Regions from separate parts of the Dechloromonas sp. ZS-1 genome, predicted to be linked through region 3. Evidence: riboswitches for the same ligand, from Rfam matches in the RefSeq annotation. Region 3 holds a riboswitch; each other region holds the start of a gene.
The links. A riboswitch is a leader RNA that binds a small molecule or an ion and turns the genes downstream of it on or off. The one in region 3 is predicted to bind cobalamin.

Region 1 (9,623 bases), 360 kb from region 3:
GATCAGATCGGTCAGCGCTTTGAAATTTTCGACCGGCCAATCGCGATAGCCCTTGGTCGGAAAACTGGCGATCTGCAGACCAATCAAGGGAAAGGCGCCAGCACGTTGCTTGTCGGCCAAAGTTTGCCGCGCCCATGCGGACTCTGCATCCGTGACGGTATAGGCCAGTCGCTCGTTTTCAATCGGCAGGTTGAGATCTTCGACCAGCGCGTGCTGCATATAAACGGCATGCCGGGATTTGGGCGCCGGTTCGCTTGCTGCATGCAGCAGACAGGCATTGAGTGCCGCATCCTGCTGACGCATCGCCACCACACCGCGCGCTACACGCAAGGCATAGCGAACAAGTGGCTCGTCGTAGCCGAACACGAAGGCCAGATCGTATGGCTTGCCCGGCATCCAACCCTGCCAGAGCGCCGTTTTCTTGGTAATCGGCCCAACAGCATGGATGAACGGAATATGCTCAAACACCTCGCATCGGTTCGGATGGCCCAGCACCGTCAAGCGAGCCTGCGGAAAATGGGAACTGATCGCACGCAGGGTGGGCGTCGACAAGAGTGTGTCGCCAATCCGCGAAACCTGGATCGCCAGGATGGCGCGAACGGCTGCGGGATCGGGGAGGCGAGATGCAGGCATCGCGATGTGCTCTCGGCTCAGCGGACTTCCGCAATGGCGGCCTGAAAAATGGCCTCCATCTTGTCCAGCATGCTGTTGAACGAAAAACGCGCCTCTGCCACCTGGCGAGCTTGCATACCCAGTTGTGCACGCTGTTCAGGCGCAGCCATCAAGGTTTGCAGCGCCTGTTCCAGGGCGGCAGCATCCCGCGGCGGCACGACCAATCCGGTTTCGCCATGCGTCACGGCTTCGGTGATCGCCCCAACCGGCGTTGTCACAATGGGCAAACCACTCAACATCGCCTGCAGAATGGCCTGCGGCACGCCCTCATTGGCATAAGACGGAAGGCAGAAAATATCCATCGCCTGCATCCAGGTTTCCGGGCGATCCTGTTGGCCGACCAGAGAGACACGATCGCTCAGGCCAAGCTCGGCAATTTTGGCTTCAATATTGACGCGCATCGGGCCTTCGCCAACCACCAGCAGATGACTGGATGGCGCATTCAAGCGGGAAAAAGCTTCCAGCAGATAGAGATGCCCCTTCCAGCTACGCAAGGTCGCCACAATGCCGATGTAGAAACGGGCCGGATCCAGCCCCAAGGCACGGCGCGCCGCTTCGCGGTCGCCCGGCGCAAAGCGGGCCGGGTCGATCCCGGTTGGCACCGAGGTGATCATCCCGGCAGGGAAGCCATTGGTCTCGATCAACTCACGGCGCAGTGCCTCGCCGGTCGTCGCAATATGCCGACAGCCCTGGGTGTATAGCCAGCGGGTCGATGCATTGTTGGAGACCGGTGCCGAGATGTGCCGCGTCCGTACGACGGCAGGCGCATTGGCCAAGGTCTTGCAGGCCAGCGCTGCCAGCCAGCTGTCGGTGGAACTGTGGGTATTGATCACGTCGACCGGGTTGGCCTTCAGCCAGGAACGCAGGGCCATCGCACCCTTGAGGCGCTTCTTGCCGATTGGCAAGGCCTGGACCGGCACGCCGCGGCGCGGGGCTTCCTCGAAGATGCGCGCCTCCGGAGGACACAGCACCAGTACTTCGTGGCCACGCGCAATCATGCCGCGCGACTCTTCGAGAATCCGGATTTCCTGCCCCCCCCAACCCAGGGAGGCTTCGGTATGGATGATCTTCATGCAGTTTCCGCAAATTGGAGACGGTAAAGCTGGGCATAGGTGCCGTTTTTGGCCAGCAGATCGGCATGGCGTCCGGACTCAACCAGGCGCCCGCCCGCCAGCACGGCAATACAATCGGCCCCTTCAATGGTCGACAGGCGGTGTGCGATGACCAGGGTCGTCCGCCCTTGCATCAGGCGCTCCAGCGCCTCCTGGACCAGACGCTCCGACTCGTTGTCGAGGGCCGAAGTGGCTTCGTCAAGAATCAGGATCGGCGCATTTTTGAGAATGGCACGGGCAATGGCCAGGCGCTGACGTTGGCCACCCGAGAGACGGTTGCCGTTTTCACCGATGACGGTATCGAAACCTTCCGGCAGGGCGCGAATGAATTCGAGCGCATTGGCTGCCTTGGCGGCGGCTTCAATCTCTTCCATGCTGCGTTCACGTGCATCGCCATAGGCGATATTGGCCGCCACCGTGTCATTGAAGAGCAGGACATCCTGGCTGACATAGGCGATATGACTGCGCAGCGAATCCAAGGTCAGATCCTGGAGGTCATGTCCGTCGATCAGGATGCGGCCACCCACCGGGTTATAGAAACGCGGCACCAGTGCCGCCAGGGTCGACTTACCGCCACCGGATTGACCCACCAGCGCAAGCGTCTGCCCCGCCGGCAGGACCAGGTTGAGATCGTCCAGCGCAGCACGCTCAGCCCTCGGGTAACGGAAGGAGACCGACTCAAAACGCAACTCGCCCTGAACATGCGTCAGCGTGGTCTTGCCCGTATCCTGCTCGTCCGGCTCATCCAGCAACTGAAAGACACTTTCGGCAGCAGCCAGCCCGCGCTGCAAGGGGGCATTCACGTCGGCCAGGTGGCGCAAGGGGGAAAGCAGCATGAGCAGTGCCGTGATGAAGGAGACAAAACTGCCCACCGTAGTCTGCCCTTCGCTAGACTGGATCACGGCCACGTACACCACCACCGCCACGGCCACCGATGCCAGCAGATGCACGATCGGGCTGGTCGCCGCTGCAGCAACGGCTTGTCGCATATTTTGCGCGCGGACTTCGTTGTTCGTTTTCAGAAAACGGGCCGTTTCCTGGGCCTCACCACCGAACACCTTGACCACCCGATTGCAATGGGCGGTTTCCTGCAGCACCTGCACCATGTTTGACGTACTGAGCTGCGCATTGCGGCTGGCCACGCGCAGACGACCGGAGAAGGTCCGCATGACCACGGCAATCGCCGGAATCAGCGCAAAACAGATCAGTGTCAGCTTCCAGTTCAGCCAGAGCAACCAAATCAACAGACCAAGTACGGAGAGACCATCCTTGAGCACCGTCACGATCACGCTGGTGGCGGCAGAAGCCACACCATTCACGTCATACGCGATCTTGGTCAACGGAATATTGGAAGAATTGGCCTGAAAGTAACCGATCGGCAGGCGCACCATCTTGGCGTACATTTCCTGGCGAATATCGGTGATCACCCGGTTTGAAACCCAGGAAAAACCGTAGCTCGAAAAGAAATTGAAGATCCCGCGTACAAAAAATACGCCGACGATGCCCAGCGGAATCAGGATCGGATGCTCGAAGCCGCCCTCCGTCTTGAATCCGTTGTCCAGCATCGGCTTCAACAAAGCGGGGAAGAGCGGATCGGTCGCGGCCAGCACCATGGTTGCCAGCAGGGACAAGGTAATGGCAACCCAATACGGGCGGACGTAGCCAAGGAGGCGGGTGTACAACTGACGACTGGAGGCGGTTGTGTTCATGAATCAAACCCGGAGGTAACCGTTCATTATACAACGGTCCTTTCCACCCCTCCGATCAAGCGTCAGAGGCTTCGATAGAGCGCAATCAGGCGCTCCGCCATCTCTGACAGACCAAGGTGCGCCACGGCATTCTGCGCGGCAAGGTGGGCATCAGGGCTTTCCGCCAGCACACACAGCCTCTCCAAAGCGGCCGTCATCGCCTCCGCATCGAGTGGATCGACGACATAGCCGTTCCTACCTTCACTGATCCAGTCCTGAGCACCGCAGCTTGTCGTCGTCAAGGTTGGCAAGCCACAGGCCATGGCTTCCAGCGCAGCATTCGGCCCGGGATCGTACAGGGTGGGCAACACGAAGGCATCTGCCGCCCCATACCAGGGGCGCACATCCTTGAGCGGGCCGGTGAAATGAACCCGCTGCGATATACCGAGGCGCTCGGCCAGCGCCTGCATGGCACGCATCTTCCGATCCTGCCCGACGACGGCCAGATGAAAGGGGGTCGTCGCCCCTGCCATCGCTGCCAGGAGGCGTGGCACGCCCTTGCGCTCGAAACCGCTGCCGACATACAGCAACAGCGGCACATCGGACGGCACGCCCGCAGCCTGTCGCGTCGCATCCCGATGTTGCGCAGCCAGCCCGGGATGAAAATGAGCATGATCCACACCGTTGTAGATCAGAACCAGTTTCCGACGGTCGACGCCGTAAAAACGGTGAATTTCATCGGCCACCATCTGCGAGTTGCAAATGACTGCCCGCAAAGCCGGATGGGCGAACATGCGGGCCTCTGCCGCCAGCACGTAGCGGTGGTAGGCGGACCACTGCTGCCCCAGTCGACCGAGCGGCCCCAGTGTTCTCGCGCGATGGGCAAGCCAGGCAGCATGGACCCCATCACCCGCACGGAAAATCATGCATCCGGGAATGCGCTCGTGCGACTGCGTGATGTCATAGCCCCCCTGTGCCATCAGATCCGCGGCCGCAAGGGCAAAACTTCTGTCCCGGGCAGCACGTCCGCCCAAGAGACGACTGTAAGCCGGATCGCACGCAATCTGGCGGAACCCCTCTGCCGGCGCCCCAGCCCAACTGCGCGTGATCAACGACACTTCAGCGCCTTCGGACGACAACGCCGACAACGCGCGCTCGACAAAACGCTCGGCACCACCATAGGGGTTGTAGCGTTGGCGAACAATCGCAATTTTCATGTCTGCAACACGTCTTGCAAGGCCGCCATGACCTGGGTCACCGGTAGATTTTCAAGGCAGTCGCTGACTTTGCCGCCGCCGCAGCCATCGTTGCCGCAAGGGCGACACAGATGATGCTCACTGGCCACGACCCGCGCTCGTGCCGACCAGGGCCCCCACTGTTTCTCGCCAGAGGGCCCAAACAAGGCAACGACAGGCACCGCCATGGCCGCAGCAATATGCATGGGCGCAGAATCGACACCCACAAACGCTTGCGCCATGCCGGTCAGGGCCGCCAGTTCTTTCAACGAGAGCTGGCCCGCCAGGCTGGGCACCGGTCTGGCCAAGCCCGCTTGAATAGCACCGACCATCGCCAGCTCATCCCGGCTCGGCGCTGCTGTCAGGACCACCTGATGCCCTTGTGCCTGCAACATACTGATCAAGGCTGCCATGCGCTCAGCCGGCCAGCATTTAAAAAACCAACGCGACGCCGGATGTATGTGAATAAAGGGGCCGCTGACCTCGGCATCCGTCAGGCGTTGCCGAACCCTGGCCTCAGCCTCCGCACCGGGGACCAACTGCAGGGCACGATCCGCCAACGCCGGGCGCACGCCAATGCGACGCAGGGCGTCCAGATTCCGTTCCACGGTATGGCGCGGCAAGCCCCCCGACACCTTATACAGATGGCTGAAACTTCGATGCCAGGCCCGACCGGCATCAACACGGGTACACCCGACCGACCAGCGCGGCTTCAGGAGCCGGCACAGCCAAGCCCCCCGCCAGTGTTCAGTCAGGTGGAGCACCAAGTCATAGCGCGCAGCGCGCAAGGTATCCAGCAAAGCCCACTCCTGCTTCAGCTGATGCCCGACACCCTGCTTTTTCCATTTCCGATCAATCACATGCACACGCCGGATCGCCGGGTGCAGGGTCAGCATTTCCGCGGTATCGGCATAAACCAGCGCATCGATCTCGACATGCGGAGCGGCGGCCTTGAGTGCGGAAAAAACGGGGGAGGAAAGCAGTACGTCGCCGTGATGGCGCAGCTTGATGACGAGCACGCGCTGCACTTCTTGGAGCGGCACGGCATCGCGCAGGGGATTGAAATCGTTCATGGCGGCGATTTTATCGCCTTAGGCGCATGCCGTCTTTGCTAGCGCGATGCGTCACGCACCTTGGTCGATTCGGCGATCAGGGCAATACGCACATTCATCACGGCCGCCATCAGCACCTGCCGGGCATCGTCGAGATCGTTGGCATGCTCGATGCGGAACAACTCGCTGCCGCCATCGCCATAGCGCACTGCTGCGATGAAAAGCGGCTTGCTTGCGGGCGGTACGCCCCGCCTTCTGCTCTCTCCTGTCTTTGCCATGGCTCCCCCGTTTATGACTTATGGATATTAGCCAAGGCAAGCCGGATCAGGTCATACCGTTTTCATAATTTAACAAAATGATTTCACCGTATTCAACCGGAAAATCAAGCACATCCCGCAATGGCACCCTCTGGACAATGGCCACGATCTGACGGATCACGCCCGCGTGCGTCACCAAGGCTATGTGAGGATGCCGGAGGCTGGAGAGGCACGCCCGAATCCGTCCGGCCATCTGTTCGGCCGACTCTCCGCCCGGCGGGCAATAGCCCATCAGATCGGCAGCCCAGGCGTCGATCTCCGCGCGAGGAATCTCATCCCAGGCCCGCCCTTCCCAGTCACCGAACGCAATTTCCATCAACCGGGGATCTGTCCGGCACCCCGGGTCCATCGCCCGAGCCAATTTCAAACAACGCTGCAGCGGGCTGCTGATCACGGGCACCCCCACCGGCAACTGAGACCGAAGCGTCGCGGCCAGCGTGGCGGGGTCGTCGATATCGACATCGAGCTGGCCGTAGCACACGCCGGGCGCAATCAGCGGGCGCGGATGCCGGATCAGGTAGAGCATCATGCCGGCCAGCGGGCCAGTACGCCGAGATAGAAGGCCACTTCGGCCACCTGCTGTACCGCCCCCAGGCAGTCCCCGGTATAGCCGCCCAGCCAGCGCTTGAACTTGGCGGCCAGCCACACGGTTGCCAGCAAGGCGCACAGGACACCGGCCACGGCTTGCTGCCAGGGCAACAAGACCAATCCGAGGAGCGCAAAGATCAGGGCAACGCACAACGCCCCTCCGCCCAGACGCGTTGCCAGCGGCTTGGCTTTGGACAGCAGGTCCTCGCGCACGTAGTCCATCCCGGCCAGCAGCAGCGTGGCGCACCCGCGGGAAAAGGCGTGCCCCGCGATCAGCGCCAAGGGCACCACGGCGGGGTCGAGGCTGGCGAGCAGACAAAGCTTGCTGCTCAACACCAGCCACAAGGCGACCACACCGTAACTGCCAACCCGGGAGTCCTTCATGATTTCCAGGATGCGCAGCTTCTCCCAGCCGCCGCCGAGCCCATCGGTCATGTCGGACAGCCCATCCTCATGGAACGCGCCGGTCACGTACAGGCTCGCCGCCATGGCAAGCAGGACGGCCACCACGGGGGGCCAGAGGGCGACGGTCAACGCATACACCAGGGCCGAAATGCCCCCCACCAGCAAACCGACCGCCGGGAAGTAGCGGGCCGAGGCATTCAGCGCCTCAGCCGAATGCCCCACCCAGGCCGGGACCGGGAGGCGCGTGAAAAAACGCACCGCCCCGAAGAAATACGCGAGTTCGTCGCGCATCATGCCTTGTCGGCCACGCCGGCCGATTCGAGGCTGGCCATCTCGTTCAGGAACGCCACCGCCGCCTGTACCAGCGGGTAAGCCAGCGCGGCGCCTGTCCCCTCGCCCAGACGCAGGCCCAGATCGAGCAGCGGCGCGGCGTTCAGGGCCGTGAGTTGCGCAACATGGCCCGGCTCGGCCGAGCGCGTCGAAAACACGGCGTACTCGGTCAGCGCCGGGTAGAGGCGTGCCGCCACCAGCGCGGCCGAACTGACGATGAAACCGTCGATGAGCAGGACCATCTTCGCTTCTGCCGCCGCCAGCATCGCACCGACCATGGCGGCAATCTCGAAGCCCCCGAATTCGGCCAGCGCACGCATCGGCGTCAACGCTTCGCCAGACGCCGCAACGCGCGCCCAAGCCTGGGCCAACAAGGCATGCTTGCGGTTCAGACCGGCATCATCCAGGCCGGTACCACGCCCGATGCAGGCATCGAGGGAAACGCCGGTCAGGGCATGGGTGAGCAGGGAGGCCGCGGCCGTGTTGCCGATGCCCATTTCACCAAAGCCGACCACCGTGCAACCGTCAGCGGCCAGCTGGCGCACGATGCCGGCGCCGTGCTCGATGGCCTGCGCACATTGCTGGGCGGTCATGGCCGGCATTTCGATGTAGTTTGCGGTCCCCGGCGCCACCTTGGCGTGAATCAGGCCGGGGCGGGCGCCGAAATCATGCGCCACACCGGCATCGACCACACTCAGCGCCAGGCCGTTTTGCCGGGTGAACACGTTGATCGCCGCGCCGCCGGCGAGAAAGTTCTCGACCATCTGCCAGGTGACCTCTTGCGGATACGCCGACACACCCGCCTTGGCCGCACCGTGATCGCCGGCAAAAACCAGCAGGTGCGGCTTGGCGAGCACCGGATCGAGACGCTGCTGCATCAGGCCGATGCGGATGGCGAGCGCTTCCAGCTGACCGAGCGCACCGAGCGGCTTGGTCTTGCGGTCGACCTTGTGTTTGAGGGTATTTTCCAGGGCGCGATCCGGCGCCGTGATCGCGAATTTCGGGATAGAGGAATGCATCCGATTCTCCAAAAGCAAAAGGGCCTCGCGGCGACCGCTGTCCAGGCAGGCGCCGCGAAGCCCTGTCCATAGGCTTCTTGCGAAGTATTGGTATGTCCGACAGGTCTTCTGGCTTTCGGATCGTCCGGTCTGCTGCGCCTTCCCGGCAGGTTTGTTTCCCCGCGTAGTGGCATCGTGCAGCGACCGTCCCCGATTACAGCGGCGGGCCCGCCCCGGAATTGCCGCAGGCGGCGCACCGGGTTCCTTGATGTCGAACCCGTCGATTATACCTTGCCGCCGCCGGATCAATTCCCCACAATGCGGCCATGAAGACACTGATTCTGGGCGGTGCCCGCTCCGGCAAGAGCGCACACGCCGAAACCCTGGCCCAAGCGGCAAGCCGCGATGAGCAGCGGCACGTCATCTACATCGCCACGGCCGAGGCCCGCGATGGCGAAATGCAGACGCGCATCGCCCATCACCGCGCCCGCCGCCCGGCCGAATGGGGCTGCGTCGAGGAGCCGATCGAGCTCGCCGCCCGCCTGCGCGAGCTGGCACGCCCGGACACCTGCCTGCTCGTCGACTGCCTGACCCTCTGGCTCTCCAACCTGCTTTTTGCCGGCCAGGCCGGCGCCCAGGCCGATGCGGGGCAGCCCATCGATTGCCCGCTGTTCGAGGGGCAGACCCGCGCCCTGATCGACACCCTGCCGACCCTGCCGGGCCGGGTCATTCTGGTCTCCAACGAAGTCGGCTGGGGCATCGTGCCGATGCACCCGGTTTCCCGCCTGTTTGCCGATGAGCAGGGCCGCCTCAACCAGCGCGTTGCCGCCGTTTGCGATCACGTCGCCCTGGTCGCGGCGGGTTTGCCCCTCACCTTGAAATAGGCCTCTCTCAGACGGTCGACCGTGGCGCATATGGAAAAACTCCTCGACATCCTCGCTTCCGGCATTCACGAGACGAAGAACCAGTTGTTCTACGCTGAAACCGCGATTGCCGCCGCCGAAGCGACCCACCGGATCGATCTGGGGGAAGCACGCTATGCCATCGAACGCGGCGCCCATCGGCTCAACCGCACCCTGGCCGCTTACCGCTTGCTGCGCCATGAACGCCAGCTCGCCCTGATCCCCACGGTGGTCAGCGATCTGTGCGCCGAAATGGCGCTGGAAGCCCGCCTGCATCTGCAGCACCACGGACTCACGCTGCGCCTCGACTGCACCCTCGAGGAC
Region 2 (9,623 bases), on a different contig from region 3:
GCTTCCGGTGCGATCCGGCCATCGCGCGCATCCACTTGCCACCAGCGTTTTTCTGCCAGAAAACGGTAGGCCGGCGTACCGCCGGCCGCCGTCAGGCGGATGGCCTGGGGCGCACCGGACAGGCCCAGGGCCTGCCAGGCGGTCGCCGGGGATACCCGCACGCTGTCCGCAGCCAGTGGCGGCAGGCCGGCCAGACGCTCGGCATCATCGAGTTGCGGTCGGGCCACAAACAGCATGACCAGGCCCGAGATGAACCAGAGCAGCACCATCAGGCAGAGTCCGATGCCCAGCCAGCGGTGGCTGAGGTGCAACAGGCGCAGGTAAGTCCCCTTGGCCATCTTAGAACTTCATCTCGGCCACCAGCTCGAAGCGGCGGGCTTCGCCCAGGATCATCTGGTTGTTGTAGGTTCGCGTGGCGTAGAGCTTGTCGGCCAGGTTGCGGCCGAGCAGGCGCAGCGTCGTCTTGCCATCGACCTGCCAGGCGATGCTCGCATCAGCCACCGTGTAGGCGCCAAGTTGCAGGCTGTTGGCGTTGTCGGCGTAGTTCTTGCCGACATGGCGCAGGCCGAGCGAGGTTTGCATTGCACCCAGGCGGTAGTGGCCCCAGAGGTTGGCGACAAAGGTCGGCACGTTGGCCGGCGTGTTGCCGGCGCGCGAGACGCCGACGCCGCTCACGCGCTCGATGAGGTGCGTGTATTCCGCCTGCAGACGCGTGACGTTGCCTTCAAAGCGCCAGTTTGGCGAAGGCGTGAGTGCGGCGGCGAGCTCGATTCCTTGCGAATACTGGCTGCCACCCTGGATGGAGAGGGCCGAGTTGTTCGGGTCGCGGGTGACGATGTCGTCCTTGTCGATGCGGTAGAAGGCAGCGCTCCACTCACCCAGGCCGTTGCCCAGCTTCTGTTTGAGGCCGACTTCGACCAGCTTGCCGCGGGTCAGCTTGAAGTCCGCATTGGCCAGATTGAGCGAAATCATCGAGGTCACCGGATCGTGGCCGGTGGCGTACTGGGCGTACACGCTGGTATCGCGGGTCAGGAAGTGGGTCAGGCCGAGACGCCAGGCATTGCCGGTCAGGCTGCGGCCAAAGTCGGTGCCCGAAACCAGTTCGTCGCGATAGATATTGGCGCGGTCATGACGGAAGCCGGCCAGCAGCAGCCAGCGTTCGTCGAACTGCCAGGCATCTTCGGCATAAAAGCCGTGCAGGGTGCTGGCGGTGTCGAATTTGGCCAGGGTGGCATCCGGGCTGAACCACTGACCATGTGCCGGATTCTGGATGCTCACGCTGGAACTGCCGCCATAGGGGGCGTTGTTGATGTGCCGGAAACTTACCCGGGCCGCCTCCCAGCCCAGCACGGCGCGATGGCTGCCGTGCTTCAGGCTGGCCTCAAGGCGGTTGCCGGTCTGCGCGAGCTCATGCTGGATGTGCAGGTAATCGCTACGGTCGACGCGATGGGCGGCGGTATTCAGCGTATAGCTTTCGATGTTCATCCAGCGGCGCTTGGATTCGAGGTGATACAGCTCGTTGCTCAGGCTCAGGCGATCATTGACCTGCCATTCGACGCGGGCGCGCAGACGCGTGTCGGCGTAGCGGATCACGGCGTCGTCGGCGTTGTAGTTCTCGCGGCGCAGTTCCGGCAGGATGCGGCCGTTGTCATGCGGCGTGCCCCAGTAGCGTTCCGGGCGATTGACGCTGTAATCGGCCGTCAGGTCCACGCGCAGATCGCTGCTCGGCTGCAGGCGCAGCCGGCTCATCAGCTTGGCTTCCCGGGATTGGCCGAGGTCGCGGTAACCATCGATATCGGTGCCGTAGGCGTCGATCCGGTAGCTGGCAATCTCGCCCAGCCCGCCGGTGGCGCCGACCCCGAGGCGCTTGACGCCATCGGTGCCGACGGCGGCCATGGCTTCCTGGCTGGCGGTCCGGCTCGGTTCCTTGCGGATGGCGTTGATCGTTGCCCCCACCGTACCGCTGCCAAAGACCACCGAGGCCGGGCCATGCAGCACTTCGACGCGCTCATAGCCCCAGGCGCTGCCCGGATAGTTTTGCGTGCCGGCACCGGTCTGGATCCGGATGCCGTCTTCGGCAATGCCGACCGAGTTGGTGCCGGTGTAGCCGCGTGCGGAGAAGGACAAGCCCCCCGTCCCGCCGGAGCCGATGTCGGTGATCCCGGTGGCGCGGGTGATCCCCTCGCGGATCTGGAAGTCGCCGCGCTCCTGCATTTGCAGGGCATCGACCGTGCTGACTGCGGCCGGCAGTTCGCGCGCCGTGATGCCCGTGCGGCTGCCGGTCGGCGTGGCCTGATCGAGATGCAGGCTGGCGGCGTTGCGATGAGCGCTGACCTCGACGGTCGACAGCGTGGTTTGGGCAAAAACCGGCAGGCTCGTGGCCAGGGCGACGGCGGCCGCCAGGCGGTTGGGTGTGAACAAGGGGTAGGGCAGAGTGTGCAACATGGTCTTTCCTCAAAAGGACCGTCTGCACGCGCAAAGATGATCGGCGACGACCTGTGGTCGACGCATCGCTGTCATCCTCCGCATCCCCGCAGACGATCCATTGCATACGCTGTACCGATGGCTCGGACAGCACGAATGCAGCAGGCCGGTCTCCGGGCTTGCCAGTCTTGCCGCATCGCCTTCCCACGTCATCCGCGCGCGTCCGTCCGGACGCCACGTCATGTCGCAGTGGCAGGTGAATCGTCGATTCACCGTGATGCAGCCGCACTGGCTTACCGTTGCGGGGGCAGCCGAGGCATTGCAACCCCAAGGGGGCGCGCACCTCATTCCCGTTTCACCCGTTTTGTCACCAAAACAGGCACCTGATGCAGTGTGGATACCCTGAGTCGCCACCCGGAAGGTATCCGGTTCTGTCTGGATGGCGTACTGCGTTGTCCCCCCGTGCAGGAAGGACAACTGCGGCGGCATCATACGTTTTGCCGCCGGGATGGGCAACCCATGCTCAAGCCGCACGCTGTGCCGGGGCGGGGAAGAGGCGGTGGAGCAGGGCGGCGGCCGGACTGGCCTGCGGTGCGGGCCAGTCGGCGCGGAGGGCGGGCGAGAACTGCACGTCCGCCGGCAAAATCAGGCCCATGGCCGGGTTGACCGCATCCGCCCGGAAACACTGGGCGTAGCCGGTTTCGGTTTCATGCACGATGACCGAGTTGAGACGCACCGCGCCTTCGCCATTGCGGTGCGGCGTATGCTGCAGCACATGGTCGATAAGTACGAAGAAGACGCGCGCGAACTGCTCGGCACTCGGTGAAACGGGCAGGATCAGCCAGCGCTCGGAAAACTGCTGCGCGGCCGCCAGATAGGCCGGATCGTCACCGGCCCAGACGCTGATGGCATGGTCGAAGGCATCGATCAGCCAGTTCGGCCCCTGCTTCAGGAGGCCGAAGTCATAGACCATCTGGCCGTGGTCCAGCGTGTCGGCTTCGAGCAGCAGGTCGAGCTTGTACGAGTGGCCGTGGATCGAGTGCGAGCAGCGCCGCGTGCTGCAGCCGCGCACGATATGGGCATGCTCGAACTTGAAGCGTTTGCGGATCAGCACGGATCAGCCGGTGCGCCGCTGTCGCGGACGCCGCAGAACATCTCGAAAGCCTGTTCGATCATGCCTTGCGGCACGTCACGCACGATGAAAACGAGGCGGCTCTTTCGGTCGTTGTAGGGCGCATCGCTCGGCCAGGCATCAAGCATGGCGTAGGGGTACATGACCTGCTGGACGCACTGGATGACGCGCGGCTTGGGGTCGCCTTCGATGTTCAGCAGGCCCTTGATCCGCAGGATGCGTTCGCCCACGGTGTCGAGCAGGGTGCGGACGGCATCGGCAAAGAAGACCCATTGCAAGGGCTGATCGAAGGTCAGGGCAAAGCTGTAGACGTGCGCATCGTGGCGGTCGACATCGTGGTGGTGGTGATGATGTCCGTTGGCCTGGCGGCGTTCTTCTCGGACTTTTTCTTCGGCCAGCCAGTTGGCGACATCGGCTGTCTTGTTGCCAGGGTCGTACAAGCCGCAGTCGGTCAGTGAGGCGAGGGCGACTTCGCCGCGCCGCACATAGATCTGGGGGGCGGAGGGGTTGAGGCGGCGCAAGGTGCTGCTCACCGCTTCAAGTTGTTCCGGGCTGGCCAGGTCGCATTTGCTGAGCAGCAGGCGGTCGGCCATGGCCACCTGCTTGACCGGCTCCGGCTGGCGTGCCAGTTGTTCCAGGGCGTGCGTGCTGTCGACCACGGTGACCACGCCATCGGTGCGGAAACGGTCGGCCACGAAAAAGTCTTCCATCAGCGTGAAGATCACCGGCGCCGGATCGGCCAGGCCGGTGGTTTCGATGATCACACGCTCGATCGGCGGCAGTTCGCGGCGCAGACTCTTCATGAACAGCTCGGTCAGGCTACGCGTCAGGTCGCTGCGCACGGTGCAGCAGATGCAGCCGGAGTCGAGCAGGACCATGTTTTCGTCGATTTTGCTCACCAGATGATGGTCGACCGCCACGCTGCCGAATTCATTGATGAGTACCGCCGTGCGCGCCATCTCCGGCTGGCTGAGCAGGTGATTGAGCAGCGTGGTCTTGCCTGCCCCGAGAAAACCGGTCAGCAGGGTCACGGGAATGCGGCGGTCGTTCGAAGCCATGGTGATCGATGCGTGGTGAAAGATGCAATGTTATAACATATCATTTGTAATCACCAAGCCCGCCCCTCTACAATGACGCCCATGACTGCCGAAGCCTCCTGCGCCCAGACCGGCGCCGACTACCTGGCGCGTGCCGCCTTGCGCTGCAAGGATCAGGGCGTCCAGCTCACGCCCATCCGGCGCGACGTGCTGGCCCTGCTGCTCGAACACGACAACGGCCTCAAGGCCTATGACCTGCTGGCCCGCATCAAGACGCTGCGCAGCAATGCGACGCCGCCGACGGTGTACCGCGCCCTCGATTTCCTGATCGAGCAGGGCCTGGTGCACAAAATCGAGCGGCTCAACCAATTTGTCGCCTGCCGCCACGAAAGCCATCAGTTGCCCGGCCTCTTTCTCGTCTGTACGGGCTGCGGCAGCGTCAGCGAACTGCATGATCACGGCTTGATCGACACCGTTCAGCAGCAGCTGGCCCGGGTCGGCCACCGCTTTGACTGCCAGGAGATCGAACTGGCCACGCGCTGTCCTGACTGCCAGGCCAAACACGCCACCTGACGAGAAAAATGCCGTTTGCCGCTGTTAGCGGCGCGGCCGCTTTGAGACAATCCTGTCTTTGTCCGTTTCTCAAGCGATTGCCACCATGATCCAAGGCCAGTACCGCTATTCCATCCTGCAAGTGCCGGAAGCCGTGACCCCGCTCAAATTACGCGGCCACCTCCGCAAGGAAATCGAGGCCGTGCAGGCCACCGCCAAAAACGAAGAAGACATCATCCTGATCCGCCTCTTCGTCCTGGAAAAAGTGCTCTTCGGTCTGGGCCAGAAGAAGGTCGACAGCATCCTGCATGGCATCGTCGCCAAATGCCCGAACATCCAGCGCATTGAACTGGAACCGCTGTCCCGCCCGCTCAGTGCTGAAGAAATGCAGGAAGCCGCCGAGGACGCGCAAGCCAACCTCGAAGCCCTGACCCAGCGCGTGATGGCGACCAAGGGCCTGGGCGCGCCGACCGCCTGAGGCGCGATCTGGTCGCAGCCTGAAGCGTGTTGGAGCACAGGCGGGCGCAGGCCTCGCCGGCCTGCGATCTCCCGCCGCCCAGCTAAACCGCCCTGCGGAAGATGTGCTGCCCGCGCCGATACCGGCCAAAAAAATGCCCGGCTTGTGCCGGGCATTTTGCTGCCTGAACGGACGTTGACCGTCGGACTCAGCGGCTGACCACCGGAATCCGTACCGGGATGCCGCGCACACCGGTCTGGGGGGCGGCGTGCACGCCCGATTGCGTACCGGGGGTGCGACCCTGCTTGAAGTCCTCGATCAGTGCCTGACGACGCAGCTCGGCCTGCGCTGCATAGCGCTCGCGCACCGGGCCGTAACCGCGAATATCGGCGGGCAGGCTGGCGAGGGCCACGGCGGCGGCGTGGTTGGCCGGGCTGAGTGCCTGTTCGAGCTGGGCGAGCAGGGCTTCGTAGTCGGCCAGCAGTTGCCGTTCCAGCTTGCGGTCGCGGGTGTGGGCAAAAGGATCGAGCGCAGTATTGCGCAGGCGGCGGCAGCGGGCCAGCAGCCCGAGCAGCGGTGCGGCCCAGGGGCCGAAGCGGCGCTTCTTCGGGGTCTCGCCGTTGAGTAGCGGCGGCGCGAAGTGATAGACCACGCGGAAGTCCCCCTCAAACTGCGCCGCCAGCTTGGCCTGGAAGGCCGGGTCGCGGTGCAGGCGGGCGACCTCGTATTCATCCTTGATCGCCAGCAGCTTGTGGTAGTTGTGGGCGACGGCGACGGTCAACGCCTCGCTGCCCGGCAAAACCCGCTGTTCCGCCGTGCGGATGCGCTCGACCCATTGGGCGTAGCGAGCGGCGTAAGCCTCATCCTGATAGTCGACCAGATGGTCGGCGCGCTGGGCGATCAGCGCAGCCAGCGTCGGTCCTTCCGGCTGGGCGGCAGGCGCTTCGCCACGGGCCAGACGCAGCACTTGCGGCAGGTCGACCGCAGCCAGACGCCCCCACTGGAAGGCGCGGCTGTTCGAGGCGACGGCGGCACCGTTGATCTCGATGGCGCGCAGGATGGCCGCAGCCGAGAGCGGAATCAGGCCGCGTTGCCAAGCCAGGCCGAGCATGAAGGGGTTGGTCGCAATCGCATCGCCGAGCAGGGCGGTGGCCAGGGCGGTTGCGTCGAGGAACTCGATGTCGCCCTGCGCCAAGGCGGCTGCGATGCGCTGCTGCATGCCGCTTGCGCCGAACTGCGGATCGGGGTTGGCCTGCACGTCACCGCTGCGAGCCTGGCGGGCAAAGCCGCGCACGAACTCGCTGGTCATGCCCTCGGCGGTATTGACGATGGCGCGCGCGACACCGGCCTGCAGCTTGGCCAGGGTTTCGTCGCCGGCCGAGACCACGAGGTCGCAGCCGAGCAGGGCATCGGCCTCGCCGGCGGCGATGCGCGCGGCGTGGATCGGGCTGCCGTCGGCGGCAATCCGGATGTGCGACCAGACCGCGCCGCCCTTCTGCGCCAGCCCGGCCATATCCAGGGTGCTGACATTCTTGCCTTCGAGGTGGGCGGCCATGCCGAGCAGGGCACCGATGGTGACGACGCCGGTACCGCCGACGCCATTGACCAGAATGTTCCAGGGCCGGTCGAGCGCCGGCAGCTGCGGTTCTGGCAGGGCGGCGAACAGGTCATCCGCCGTGCTCAGCGCCGCCTGCTTGCGCAGCTGGCCGCCCTCGATGGTGACGAAGCTGGGGCAGAAGCCTTTGACGCAGGAAAAGTCCTTGTTGCAGCTCGATTGCTCGATCTGGCGTTTGCGCCCGAACGGCGTGTCGACCGTCGCCACCGAGAGACAGTTGGACTGCGCGCTGCAATCGCCGCAGTTGTCGCAGACCGCTTCGTTGATCACGGCGCGTACCGCCGGGTCCGGGAACTTGCCGCGCTTGCGGCGGCGGCGCTTTTCGGCGGCGCAGGTCTGCTCGTAAATCAGCGCGGTGACGCCGGGGATCTCGCGCAGTTCGCGCTGCACGGCATCGAGCTCATCGCGGTGACGAACCTCGGTGCCGCTGGCCAGGCCGACTTCGGCGGTAAACAGCTCAGGGCGGTCGCTGACCACAATGATGCGGCCAACACCTTCGGCTTGCAGCTGGCGGCTGATGATCGGCACGCTCAGGGTGCCATCGTGCGGCTGGCCGCCGGTCATCGCCACGGCGTCGTTGAACAGGATCTTGTAGGTGATATTGGCCTTGGCTGCGACGGCGGCGCGGATGGCGAGCAGGCCGGAGTGGAAATAAGTGCCGTCGCCGAGGTTGGCGAAGACATGCCGGCGCTTGGTGAAGGGTGCGCGGCCCAGCCAGGCGACGCCTTCGCCGCCCATCTGGCAGAAGGCCGTGGTGTGCTCCGGCGAGAGCCAGGTCGCCATGTAATGACAGCCGATCCCGGCCAGCGCCTGCGAGCCTTCCGGGACGCGGGTCGAGGTGTTGTGCGGGCAGCCTGAGCAGTAATGCGGCGTACGCACGATGGGCACGCTGCTGGCGGCGAGCGCGGCTTCCTTGTCGTTCAGGAAGGCGAGGCGCTTTTCGATGCGCTCGGAGGTGTGAAAGCGGGCAATGCGCGCCGCGATCACCCGCGCGATCATCGCCGGGGTCAGGTCGGCGGCGGCTGGCAGCAGCCAGTTGCCGTGCGGCAGCGCCCATTCGCCCTTTTCGTCGAACTTGCCGATGACGCGCGGGCGGACTTCTTCCTTCCAGTTGTAGAGCGCTTCCTTGATCTGGTATTCGAGCAGCTGGCGTTTTTCTTCGATGACCAGGATTTCGTCCAGGCCTTCGGCAAAGCGGCGGATGCCTTCCGCCTCCAGCGGCCAGACCATGCCAACCTTGTACAGACGGATGCCGATCTGCGCGGCCAGCGCCTCGTCGATGCCGAGGTCGTCGAAGGCCTGGCGCACGTCGAGGTAGCTCTTGCCGCAGGTGACGATACCGAGGCGCGGCGCCGGGCTGTCGATCACCGTGCGATCGAGCTGGTTGGCGCGGCAGTAGGCGAGCGCAGCGTAGAGCTTGTGGTTGATCAGGCGGGCTTCCTGGACCAGTGGCGGGTCCGGCCAGCGGATGTTGAGGCCGTCTGCCGGGAGCGGGAAATCGGTCGGAATCTTGATGTCGACCGCAAAGGGATCGATGCGCACCGTGCCCGAGGTTTCCACGGTATCGGCCAGCGCCTTGAAGGCGACCCAGCAGCCGGAATAGCGCGACATGGCAAAGCCGTGCAGGCCGTAGTCGAGGTATTCCTGGATATTGGCCGGCGCCAGCACCGGCATCATCATCGCCTTGAACACATGCTCGGTCTGGTGCGGAAAGGTCGAGGACTTGGCTGCGTGGTCGTCGCCGGCGATCACCAGCACGCCACCGTGGCGGGCGGTGCCGGCGGCGTTGGCGTGGCGGAAGACATCGCCGCTGCGATCCACGCCCGGCCCCTTGCCATACCACAGCGAGAACACGCCGTCGTAGGCGGCCTCCGGGTCAAGCGCCAGTTGCTGCGTGCCCCAGACGGCGGTGGCGGCGAGGTCTTCATTGACCGCCGGGTGAAACTGCACCTGATGCTCGGCCAGCACCTTGGCGGCGCGGGCGTATTCCTGATCCACCGAGCCGAGCGGCGAGCCACGATAGCCGGTGACGTAGCCCGCGGTGTTCAGGCCCTGCGCTTCGTCACGCAGGCGTTGCAGCATGGGCAGGCGGACCAGCGCCTGCGTGCCGGTCATGAAGACGCGGCCTTTCTTGACCGTGTATTTATCGTCGAGGCTGACCGTTTGCAGCGGGAGATCGTTCGGCTTCATGCGGCACCGCCTGTCTGCAGGGTGAGCGGGCAGGGGCGGTGAAGCGGGGCGGGCGGGTAGATGGGCATGATGTCTCCGTTTTTTTATGCGTGTGCGGCAAAAGGCCGCCTGCCCACAGGGCAAGCCCTGTGCCACCTTGAAACTTCTTTTTAAATCAGTGTGTTGGGGAAGCTACTCGATCGCCTGTCCGGATGGGTGTATTGATTTCGTGACAAA
Region 3 (9,623 bases):
GCTGGCGGGGTTTTCGGGTAAATCACCGATTAGTGGTTGCTGGCAGAAGCTGCACCGTAGCCGGTTTGTGCACGAACGTACTGGTCTTCGAATGCCTCGATTTCCTGCTTGGCGCGAGCGCTGGCATCCATCTTGGAGAAGACGATAGCAGTCAGGAAGGCGATCGGCATGGCAAACAGGGCCGGCTGGGTGTAGGGGAAGAGCGCAGCAGCGTTGCCGAGCACGTCAACCCAGACAGACTTCGAGAACAGCACGAAGAGCACGGCGGAGATCAGGCCGCTGTAACCGCCGACCAGGGCACCCTTGGTGGTCAGGCCCTTCCAGTACATGGAGAGGATCAGAACCGGGAAGTTAGCCGCAGCAGCAACACCGAAGGCCAGACCAACCATGAACGCGATGTTCATCTTTTCGAACAGGATGCCGAGGACGATGGCAACCATGCCGAGCACGATGGTAGCGATCTTGGAAACACGGATTTCCGAAGCTTCGGAAGCCTGCCCCTTCATGATCACGCGAGCGTAGATGTCGTGGGAGATGGCAGAAGCACCCGCCAGCGCCAGACCGGACACCACCGCCAGAATGGTGGCGAAGGCCACGGCAGCCAGGAAGCCGAGCAGCATGTCGCCACCGACGGCCTTGGCCAGGTGCATGGCAACCATGTTGCCGCCACCGATCAGCTTCTTGCCGATCTCACCACCTTCGAAGAAGGCCGGGTCCTGACCGACGATGAGGATACCGCACAGGCCCATCAGGAAGATCACGTTGAAGAAGTAGGCCACGAAACCGGATGCGTAGAGCACAGACTTGCGCGCTTCCTTGGCATCGGTCACGGTGAAGAAGCGCATCAGGATGTGCGGCAGACCGGCAGTACCGAACATCAGGCCCAGACCGAGCGAGATGGCGGTGACCGGATCCTTCAGCAACGCGCCCGGGTACATCAGCTTGTCACCCAGCTTGTGAACAGCCATGGCCTTGTCGAGCAGGGTGTTAAAGGAGAAGCCGAACTGACCGAAGGCCAAGAACATGACCAGCGTACCGCCGGAGAGCAGCATGCAGGCCTTGATGATCTGCACCCAGGTCGTGGCAACCATGCCACCGAAGGTCACGTACACCATCATCAGGATACCGACAACGAAGATGGCAGTGTTGTACTCGAGACCGAACAGCAGCTTGATCAGCTGACCGGCACCCACCATCTGGGCAATCAGGTAGAAGCAGACCACGGTCAGCGAAGAAACTGCTGCCATTGTGCGGACCTTGCCCTGATCGAGGCGGTAGGCGGTAATGTCGGAGAAGGTAAACTTGCCAAGGTTACGCAGGCGTTCAGCCATCAGGAACAGGATGATCGGCCAGCCGGCAAAGAAACACAGCATGTAGATGTAGCCGTCATAACCCTGGGTATAGACCATGGCGGTCAGCCCGAGCAGCGTGGCAGCAGACATGTAGTCGCCGGCGATCGCCAGACCGTTCTGGAAACCGGTGATACCGCCGCCTGCGGTATAGAAGTCAGAGGTCGATTTGGTGCGGGAAGCGGCCCAGTAGGTAATGCCCATCGTCATGGCGACGAAGATGCAGAACATGATGATGGCGTGCCAGTTGGTTGCCTGCTTTTCAGTCTGGGCAACGGCATCGGCAGCAAAACCAGCAGCGGAAAATGCAGCCAGCGAGAGTGCGGTGATCAGGTTACGCATTATTTTTGCTCCTTCCAGGCGTCCTTGATGATTTCCTGGTTGATCGCATCAAACTCGCCATTGGCACGTTTGACGTAGAGTGCGGTCAGAACCCAGAAGAAGACGAACATGAAAAGCTCAACGGTCACCCCGATCGTCCAGCGGGAGCCTTCTGCAATCGGCTGCCCCAGGGACATCGGATTGAAGGCGACCACAAGAACGAAACCGTAAAACATGACCAAGGTGATCAAGGACAGGGTCCATGCGAAACGCCCGCGGCGAGCGACCAATTCCTGGAACTTCGGATTGGCCCGCATGTGCTGATACATCGCACTGCTCATGGCAAATTCTCCTCTTGCTTATCTAATTAATTAATAATTACGGATACTGCAACGCGAATATATATCTTATATAAGACCATTGCAATGTATTTTCCCCGCTGACAACAGCATTTTTTGTCGTAATTCCAAAGAGATATGTCTACGGTCAACCTTCAAATCGATGGCGAAATCGCCACCCTCACGCTCGACAATCCGGGCAAGTTAAACGCCATCAATCTGGGTATGTGGCAGCAGATCGCCGCCATACTTCAACAGATCAGCGACGATCCTTCTGTGCGCAGCCTGGTCATCCGAGGGGCAGGCAAGGATGCCTTTGCCGCCGGTGGCGATCTGGAGGAGTTTGTGACTGGCCGCGCCACTCTGGAGCAAGCACTGCATTACCACGGGCAGGTCGCTGCAGCACTGAACGCCATTGCCGACTGCCCGCACCCGACCGTTGCCCTGATCAACGGCGCATGCATCGGTGGCGGACTGGAAATTGCGGGCGTGTGCGATTTGCGCATCGCAGGCGAAAGTGCCCGCTTTGGCGCCCCGATCAACCGCCTCGGGTTCTCTATGTATCCGGGCGAAATGGAAGGGCTGCTCAAGCTCGCCGGTCCGGCAGTCATGAAGGAGATCCTGCTCGAAGGCCGCATCCTGACCGCGACTGAAGCCTATGAAAAAGGCCTGGTGACGCGCATCGTGCCGGATGCACAGGTCGAAGACGAAGCCTACGCCACGGCCCGTCGCATCTGTAACGGGGCCCCTCTGGTCGCCGGTTGGCACAAACAGTGGATTCGCCGCCTGATGAGCGGTCGACCGCTGAACGACGAGGAAAAAGCCGCTTCCTTCGCGTTTCTGGACACCGAAGACTACAAGGAAGGGCTTGCCGCCTTCCTCGAAAAGCGCAAACCCGTCTTCAAAGCACGCTGATCAGGCGCCCAATACGGTGTGCAACATCTTGGCCGAGAGCAAGATCAGCACACCGGCGAAAACTTTCTTGAGCGTAGCCACCGGCAGACGGTGTGCCAGCCGCGCCCCCAGAGGCGCCGTGAAGGTCGATACCGCACTGATTGCGACCAGTGCCGGCAGATAGACATAGCCCACCGACCAAGCCGGCAGGCCCTCAACCGACCAACCATTGATCAGATACCCTGCCCCACCGGCCAGCGCAATGGGCAAGCCGATGGCCGCCGAGGTCCCGATCGCATTCTGCATTTTGACGTTGCACCAGGTCATGAAGGGAACGGAAAGGGAACCTCCACCAATCGCCACCAGGGCCGAAATCAGCCCGATACCCGAACCGACACCAGCCAGGCCCAACGGCCCCGGCAAGGCTCGGGAAGGCTTGGGCTTCACATTCAGGATCATCTGCAATGAGACATAGGCCATGAAGCAGCCGAAGAAAATGGCCAGGGGACGTGTCGGTGCAGAAGCAGCGATGAACGTACCACCAAAAGTGCCGAACAGCACGCCGGGCGCAATGCCTTTGACGATATCCCAGCGCACTGCGCCATGCGCGTGATGCGCCCTCAGACTGGACACCGAAGTCAGCACAATGGCTGCCATGGAGGTACCCAGCGCCAGGTGCACCATCTGTGCCGGCGGAAACCCCTGGGCTGCAAACATCGTCGTCAGCACCGGCACCATGATGCCGCCTCCGCCCACGCCCAAGAGTCCGGCGAAAAATCCGACAAATGCACCCAAGGCCAAATAGGCGAGCAACCACTCGATACTCATCATTTACTCCTGAACTGCCGCAATTCCGAGCAGCGTCTCAACAATGAAGCGCCATTCGTTCGGCGCAACCGGCGTAATCGACAAGCGATTGCCGCGCGCCAGGAGGCGCATGTTAGCAAGTTCCGGATGCAGACGCAGCGCGGCCAGCGTCAGCAAAGGCGTCTTCCGGACAAAACGCACGTCCCGCAACCACCAACGGGGTTGATCCGGCTTCGATTTGGCATCGAAATACGGGTTGACCGTATCGAACTGGGTGGGATCGGGATAAGGCTCGGAACACACCTCAGCCAGTCCAGCAATACCGGGTTCGGCACACGATGAGTGATAAAAGAACAGAAGATCACCGATCTTCATCGCATCACGCATGAAATTGCGTGCCTGATAATTTCGCACACCAGTCCAGGGCACCGTTCCCAAGCGGGCAAGATCGTCGATGGAAACCTCATCCGGCTCCGATTTCATCAACCAGTACGACACGCCTTTCTCCAATGAAAAACGGGCGGCAGAGTCATCTGCCACCCGTTTGAATATTGGCCCCCGCGGGTGCCGTCAGGCCGGCATCCTGAACCGGGGTTCAGAGTGGTTGCTTTCCTCCCGCATCAGGCACGCTCGACGAAGAGCGCGCACAACAGCGGTTTCAACGGTCCGCAACCGATGCCAATCAGCATTGGTTCAAGGAATCTATGGCCTTAACGAACACCGCAGGGGACACACTGCGGATGGTACCGGGATCAACAGCGCGGGATCACAGATCCAGTTGCTGCTGGGGCACCAGCACGGCATCCAGCCGTGCTCCCATGTCTTCGATTCTACGCTTCGTATCGGAAGTATCAACACCGTCCGTCGGTGTGCTGCCTTCGATCAGGGTCAGGCGTTCATGTGCAATGTTCAGCGCCGCCATGACCGCCACACGCTCGGCGATCGAACTCTTGGTCCGCTGCGCGATTTCGCGCATCTTGCCATCCACAAGATCGACGGCCGACAACAAGGCGGCACGCTCTTCCGGCAGACAGGCCACGCGGTATTCGCGACCCATGATCTTGACGTCGAGGAAATTGGTCTCGGCGCTCATCTCAGGCATCCTCAGGGATTTGGTCCATCAGGCCCTCAAGACGTTCCCGTGCCTGCGTCATGGCCTGGCGCAAATGCAGGCGCTCCGCTTCGGCTGCGGCAATCTGGTTCTTCAGGACTTCGTTCTCGGCACGCAACTGTTGAATCAGGCCAATCGCCTGTTCAACCTTGCTTTCGAGCGCTTCGAGTTCGGTATTCATGGCGCGGACTATAAAGGTTGAATCGCTGCATGGTCAAGGACTAAGCCGTTCTTCTCAAAGTAGTTTATCGGCAATTTACAGATTGAATAATGCATTACAGCGTGATTACGCGTACAATCGCGCCCGCTTCAGGTGCTGCCGACGGACTCTCCGAACGCAGTTAAACGGGAAAGCGGTGCGTCGCCCAAGCGACCATGCCGCTGCTGCCCCCGCAACGGTAAGTGAGTGCGGGCCTGCCACAACGCCACTGGGACATATCCCGGGAAGGCGGCAGGTCAAGACTCGCGAGCCCGGATACCGGCCTGGATCAACTCGCTGAAGTGCCACGGGGTGGTGGCGCGGCTCGGTTCAAGGCCCATTCCCCTGCACTTCTTCCTCTGATCATCTCATGCTGCTGGCGGGGTCGCCATCAGCCTAGGAAGTGCCATGCCCCTTCGCCCCACCCCAATTGCAACCTTGCTGTCCCTTGCATTCGTACAAGTTGCCTCTGCAGAAGCACCGTCTCTGAATACAGTACAAGTGACCGCAACCCGCCAAGCCATGCGTGCCAATGAAGTGCTCGCTGATATCTCTGTGATTGAAAGAGAAGAGATCGAGCAAGCAGGTTCGTCCACGCTCACCGAGTTGCTCTCCCGACAACCCGGCATCGAAATGACGTCGAGTGGCAGTTACGGTGCCACCTCTAGCATTCTGATGCGAGGCACAAGCAAAGGCCACACGCTGGTCCTGGTGGATGGCATTCGCGTTGGCTCGGCATCCTCGGGAGAAATGGCAGCGTGGTCACGCCTCCCCCTCAATCAGATTGATCGAATTGAAATCCTTCGTGGTCCGGCCTCCTCCCTTTATGGCAGTGATGCCATCGGTGGGGTTATTCAGATCTTTACGCGCCGCGGGAACGGTCCCATTAAATTCAACGCAGAAGTAGGCGCAGGGACTTACGATACCCAAACAGAAAGCTTCGGATTCTCAGGCGGACAGGATGGTTGGCACTATGCCGCCAACGTAGGCCACAGCCAAACCCGGGGGTTCAATAGCACCACACCACGGAGTGGTGGATATAACCGCGACCGTGACAGCTTCAGCAACACCAATTTCTCCGGCAGTCTTGGCTATACCTTTGCCAAAGGCCACGAGGCAGGCGCCAGCTACTACTTCAGTGACGGGGACAGTGGCTATGACAGTTCGACAGACAAGACTGCCATTTGGCGAAACCAGTTGGCCATCTCGACCTTAAGCACGTATCTCAAAAACGCCATCACACAGAATTGGACCAGCACCCTGCGCCTTGGCCAAAGCGTAGATGAAACGCGCGCAATGAAAAATGGTGCGCTTGATAGCTTGTTTAAAACTGTCCAACGCCAATACACCTGGCAGCATGATTTCAAGCTTCCGGTCGGCAACGCCCTATTTGCGTTGGAGCGCCTCGATCAATCGGTCACGGGGACCGGCAAGTACCCGATTGAAGAACGTACGATTGACTCGCTACTCCTGGGCTGGAATGGCCAGATTGGCGGCCACCATCTGCAGGTAAATGCCCGCAATGACAACAGTTCCCAGTTTGGCGACAAGACAACCGGCGCCATCGCCTACGGCTACCAACTGACCCAGCATTGGCGTGCCAATGCCGGCCTGGGTACGGCCTTCAAGGCGCCGTCCTTCAGTGACTTGTACTACCCACTCACCAGTGGCCGCCAAGGGAATCCGAACCTCAAGCCAGAAAGCTCGATCAATCAGGAAGCGGCCATACAGTACGACAATGGTCGTCACCGTGCCTCATTGACGCTCTTTCAGAACCGGGTTGCCGACCTGATCTCGTGGTCCGGTCTTAATACCCCGATCAATATTGGTGAAGCAAAAATTCAAGGGGCTACCTTGAGCTACGAGGGAAAAATTGCCGACTATGACTTGAGCGCCAGCTACAGCCATGTCGATCCGCGTGATCGTGCCATGCACCGACTCCTGGCCCGCCGTGCCCAGAACTATGGATCGGCCAGCATTGGCAAACAGCTTGGAGCCTGGGAATGGCGCCTCGAACTGCAAGCACAAGGGCAGCGTTTTGACACCGACGCCAATACCCGCAAGCTGGCTGGCTATGCACTCACCAATGTTTATGCCGCCTACCGTTTCGAGCGTGACTGGTCCGTTTTCGCGCGCGTCAACAACATGTTTGACCGCAACTACGAAACCGCTGCTGACTTCACCACCCCCGGCCTGAACGCCTTCATCGGCGTCCGCTACGCACCGAAGTAAGCCCATGCCCTCCCGCCGCCGCGCCCTGCTCATCCTGCTCGCGCTCTGTCTCCTAGCCGGGGCGAGCTTTGCAGTGGCGCTCAGTCTGGGCAGCCTGCACATTCCGGTTTCGGATGTGTGGGCGGCGTTGACCGGCGGGGAAGCGGGCGGCATGGACGTGGTGCTGCAACTGCGTTTGCCGCGAGCGATTGCCGGCTTTGCCTGCGGCGGCCTGCTCGCCCTGGCCGGCGCGCTGATGCAGGTGTTGCTGCGCAATCCGTTGGCCGATCCTTATGTACTGGGGATTTCCGGCGGGGCGGGCGTCGGGGCGATGTTCGCCATCCTGCTCGGGCTGCCGATCATCGGGATCGACGGCTTGGCACTGGCCGGCGCGCTGGGGGCCATGTTCATCGTGTTTGGCCTGGCGCACGGCGATGGCAGCTGGACCCAGACCCGCTTGCTGCTCACCGGCGTCATCGTCGCCGCCGGTTGTGGCGCGCTGATTGCACTGATGCTCGCCATTGCCCCGGAGCACAAACTGCGCGGCATGCTGTTCTGGCTGATGGGCGACCTCGGCCAGAGCACACACTGGTGGCCACCGGTGCTTGCCTTAGTTGTGGCGCTGGCCGTGGCCGTGCCCTATGCCCGCGAGCTCAACCTGCTCTCACGCGGGCTGATGCAGGCGCGCGCCCTTGGGGTCTCGGTCGACCGCCTGCGCTACATCGTGTATCTGCTGGCTTCGCTGGCCACCGCCGCCTCGGTGACCACGGCCGGCTCGATCGGCTTTGTCGGTCTCGTCGTACCGCATCTGGTGCGTCTGGCCACCGGCAACGATCAGCGTCTGCTGCTCCCGGCCTCGGTGTTGGCTGGCGGTTCCCTGCTCGTGCTGGCCGATACCGCTGCACGCACCGTGCTCGCGCCGCAGCAACTGCCGGTCGGCGTGCTGACGGCCCTGATCGGCGTGCCGGTTTTCCTCTTCCTGCTGTCGAGGCAACCGAAATGAGCCGGCCCCTGCTTGAAGCCCATCAGCTGCGGGTTGAAATTGCCGGCAAAACAGTGGTCGACCGCATCGATCTGCAGGTCGCGGGCGGTGAACGTCTGGCCATTCTCGGCCGCAACGGTGCCGGTAAATCGACGCTGCTCTCCGTACTGGCCGGCTTGCGCAAGCCGGATGGCGGCGCCGTGCTGCTCGATGGTGAAGATTGCGCCCTGTTGCCGGCGCGGGAGTCCGCCTTGCGCCGGGCCTGGCTCGGCCAGTTTCAGAACGATCCCTTCGGCTCAACCGTACTCGAAACCGCCCTCACCGGTCGTCATCCGCACCTTGGCCGTTGGGCCTGGGAAAGCAGGCACGATGCCGATCTCGCACGCAGCGCCCTGAGCGCTGTCGGACTGGCCGGCATGGAGGAGCGCCAGATTCACACCTTGTCCGGCGGCGAACGCCAGCGCCTGGCCATTGCCACGCTGCTCACCCAGGCGGCCCCGCTCTATCTGCTGGACGAACCGCTGTCGCACCTCGACCTGAACCACCAGATGGCCGTCCTCGAACTCTTTGCCGGCACGGCCCGCGATTGTGGTGCCGGCGTGGTCATGGTTCTGCACGACCCGGCCCTGGCCCACCGCTTTTGCGACCGTGCCCTGCTCGTGCATGGCGATGGGTGCACGGAGCAGGGGCCGGTCGACGCCATCCTGACCGCAGAAAAGCTGTCCCAACTTTACGGCTATGGCCTGCGTCAGCTCGACGATCGCGGCCACCGCTGTTTCATCCCGGAGTAAGTCATGAGCATCAGCCACGAAACCCGCATGCAGAAGAAAAAAGCCGTCGTCGATGAAAAAATCGCCGCCGCGCAGGAAGAGCGCGGGGTCTTGCTGGTCAATACCGGTAACGGCAAGGGCAAATCCTCTGCCGCCTTCGGCGTGGTCGCCCGCGCCCTCGGTCATGGTCTGCAGGTGGCGGTCGTCCAGTTCGTCAAAGGCCGCTCGGATACGGGTGAGGAAGCTTTTTTCCGCACTCAGCCGGGCGTGCGCTGGCATGTCGGTGGCGAAGGCTTTACCTGGGAAACCCAGGACAAGGAACGCGACGCCCGTGCCGCCCAGGCCGCCTGGCAGGTTGCCTGCGGCTATCTGGCCGACCCGGCGATCGGCCTCGTCGTGCTCGATGAAATGACCTATGCCTTCAAATACGGCTGGCTCGACCTGCCCGAAGTCCTGGCCAAACTGGCCGCCCGTCCGAGCCTGCAGCATGTCATCATCACCGGCCGCGCCGCCCCGGACGCCCTGCGCGACGCGGCCGATACGGTGAGCGAGATCGGCAACGAGAAGCACGCTTTCCAGGCTGGCGTGAAAGCCATGCCCGGCCTCGACTGGTAAGCCCGCCGACGGTCGACCGCAGTCCA

Region 1: linked by a shared signal. The riboswitch ahead of cobT (nicotinate-nucleotide--dimethylbenzimidazole phosphoribosyltransferase) and the one ahead of AACO21_RS00425 (TonB-dependent receptor) in region 3 are both predicted to bind cobalamin.
Region 2: linked by a shared signal. The riboswitch ahead of AACO21_RS04550 (TonB-dependent receptor) and the one ahead of AACO21_RS00425 (TonB-dependent receptor) in region 3 are both predicted to bind cobalamin.

The regions. Positions count from the first base shown of each region.
Region 1 covers NZ_JBDIYD010000001.1:440,353-449,975, reverse strand. The annotation lists gene AACO21_RS02235 (glycosyltransferase family 9 protein) at 1-633, opposite strand, end outside; gene AACO21_RS02230 (glycosyltransferase family 4 protein) at 651-1,745, opposite strand; gene msbA (lipid A export permease/ATP-binding protein MsbA) at 1,742-3,493, opposite strand; gene AACO21_RS02220 (glycosyltransferase family 4 protein) at 3,556-4,689, opposite strand; gene rfaQ (putative lipopolysaccharide heptosyltransferase III) at 4,686-5,780, opposite strand; gene AACO21_RS02210 (hypothetical protein) at 5,819-6,037, opposite strand; gene cobC (alpha-ribazole phosphatase family protein) at 6,084-6,602, opposite strand; gene AACO21_RS02200 (adenosylcobinamide-GDP ribazoletransferase) at 6,602-7,363, opposite strand; gene cobT (nicotinate-nucleotide--dimethylbenzimidazole phosphoribosyltransferase) at 7,360-8,418, opposite strand; cobalamin riboswitch at 8,499-8,717, opposite strand; gene cobU (bifunctional adenosylcobinamide kinase/adenosylcobinamide-phosphate guanylyltransferase) at 8,724-9,281, shown strand; gene AACO21_RS02185 (ATP-binding protein) at 9,312-9,623, shown strand, end outside.
Region 2 covers NZ_JBDIYD010000002.1:357,431-367,053, reverse strand. The annotation lists gene AACO21_RS04555 (PepSY domain-containing protein) at 1-338, opposite strand, end outside; gene AACO21_RS04550 (TonB-dependent receptor) at 340-2,445, opposite strand; cobalamin riboswitch at 2,571-2,826, opposite strand; gene AACO21_RS04545 (6-carboxytetrahydropterin synthase) at 2,948-3,538, opposite strand; gene AACO21_RS04540 (GTP-binding protein) at 3,532-4,614, opposite strand; gene AACO21_RS04535 (Fur family transcriptional regulator) at 4,696-5,166, shown strand; gene AACO21_RS04530 (hypothetical protein) at 5,252-5,623, shown strand; gene AACO21_RS04525 (indolepyruvate ferredoxin oxidoreductase family protein) at 5,811-9,407, opposite strand.
Region 3 covers NZ_JBDIYD010000001.1:80,333-89,955, forward strand. The annotation lists gene AACO21_RS00385 (cation acetate symporter) at 30-1,691, opposite strand; gene AACO21_RS00390 (DUF485 domain-containing protein) at 1,691-2,011, opposite strand; gene AACO21_RS00395 (enoyl-CoA hydratase-related protein) at 2,147-2,923, shown strand; gene AACO21_RS00400 (sulfite exporter TauE/SafE family protein) at 2,924-3,730, opposite strand; gene AACO21_RS00405 (EVE domain-containing protein) at 3,734-4,207, opposite strand; RNA gene ssrS (6S RNA) at 4,261-4,441, opposite strand; gene AACO21_RS00415 (cell division protein ZapA) at 4,476-4,802, opposite strand; gene AACO21_RS00420 (hypothetical protein) at 4,804-5,001, opposite strand; cobalamin riboswitch at 5,115-5,322, shown strand; gene AACO21_RS00425 (TonB-dependent receptor) at 5,428-7,251, shown strand; gene AACO21_RS00430 (iron ABC transporter permease) at 7,256-8,233, shown strand; gene AACO21_RS00435 (ABC transporter ATP-binding protein) at 8,230-9,003, shown strand; gene cobO (cob(I)yrinic acid a,c-diamide adenosyltransferase) at 9,007-9,597, shown strand; gene AACO21_RS00445 (cobaltochelatase subunit CobN) at 9,623-9,623, shown strand, end outside.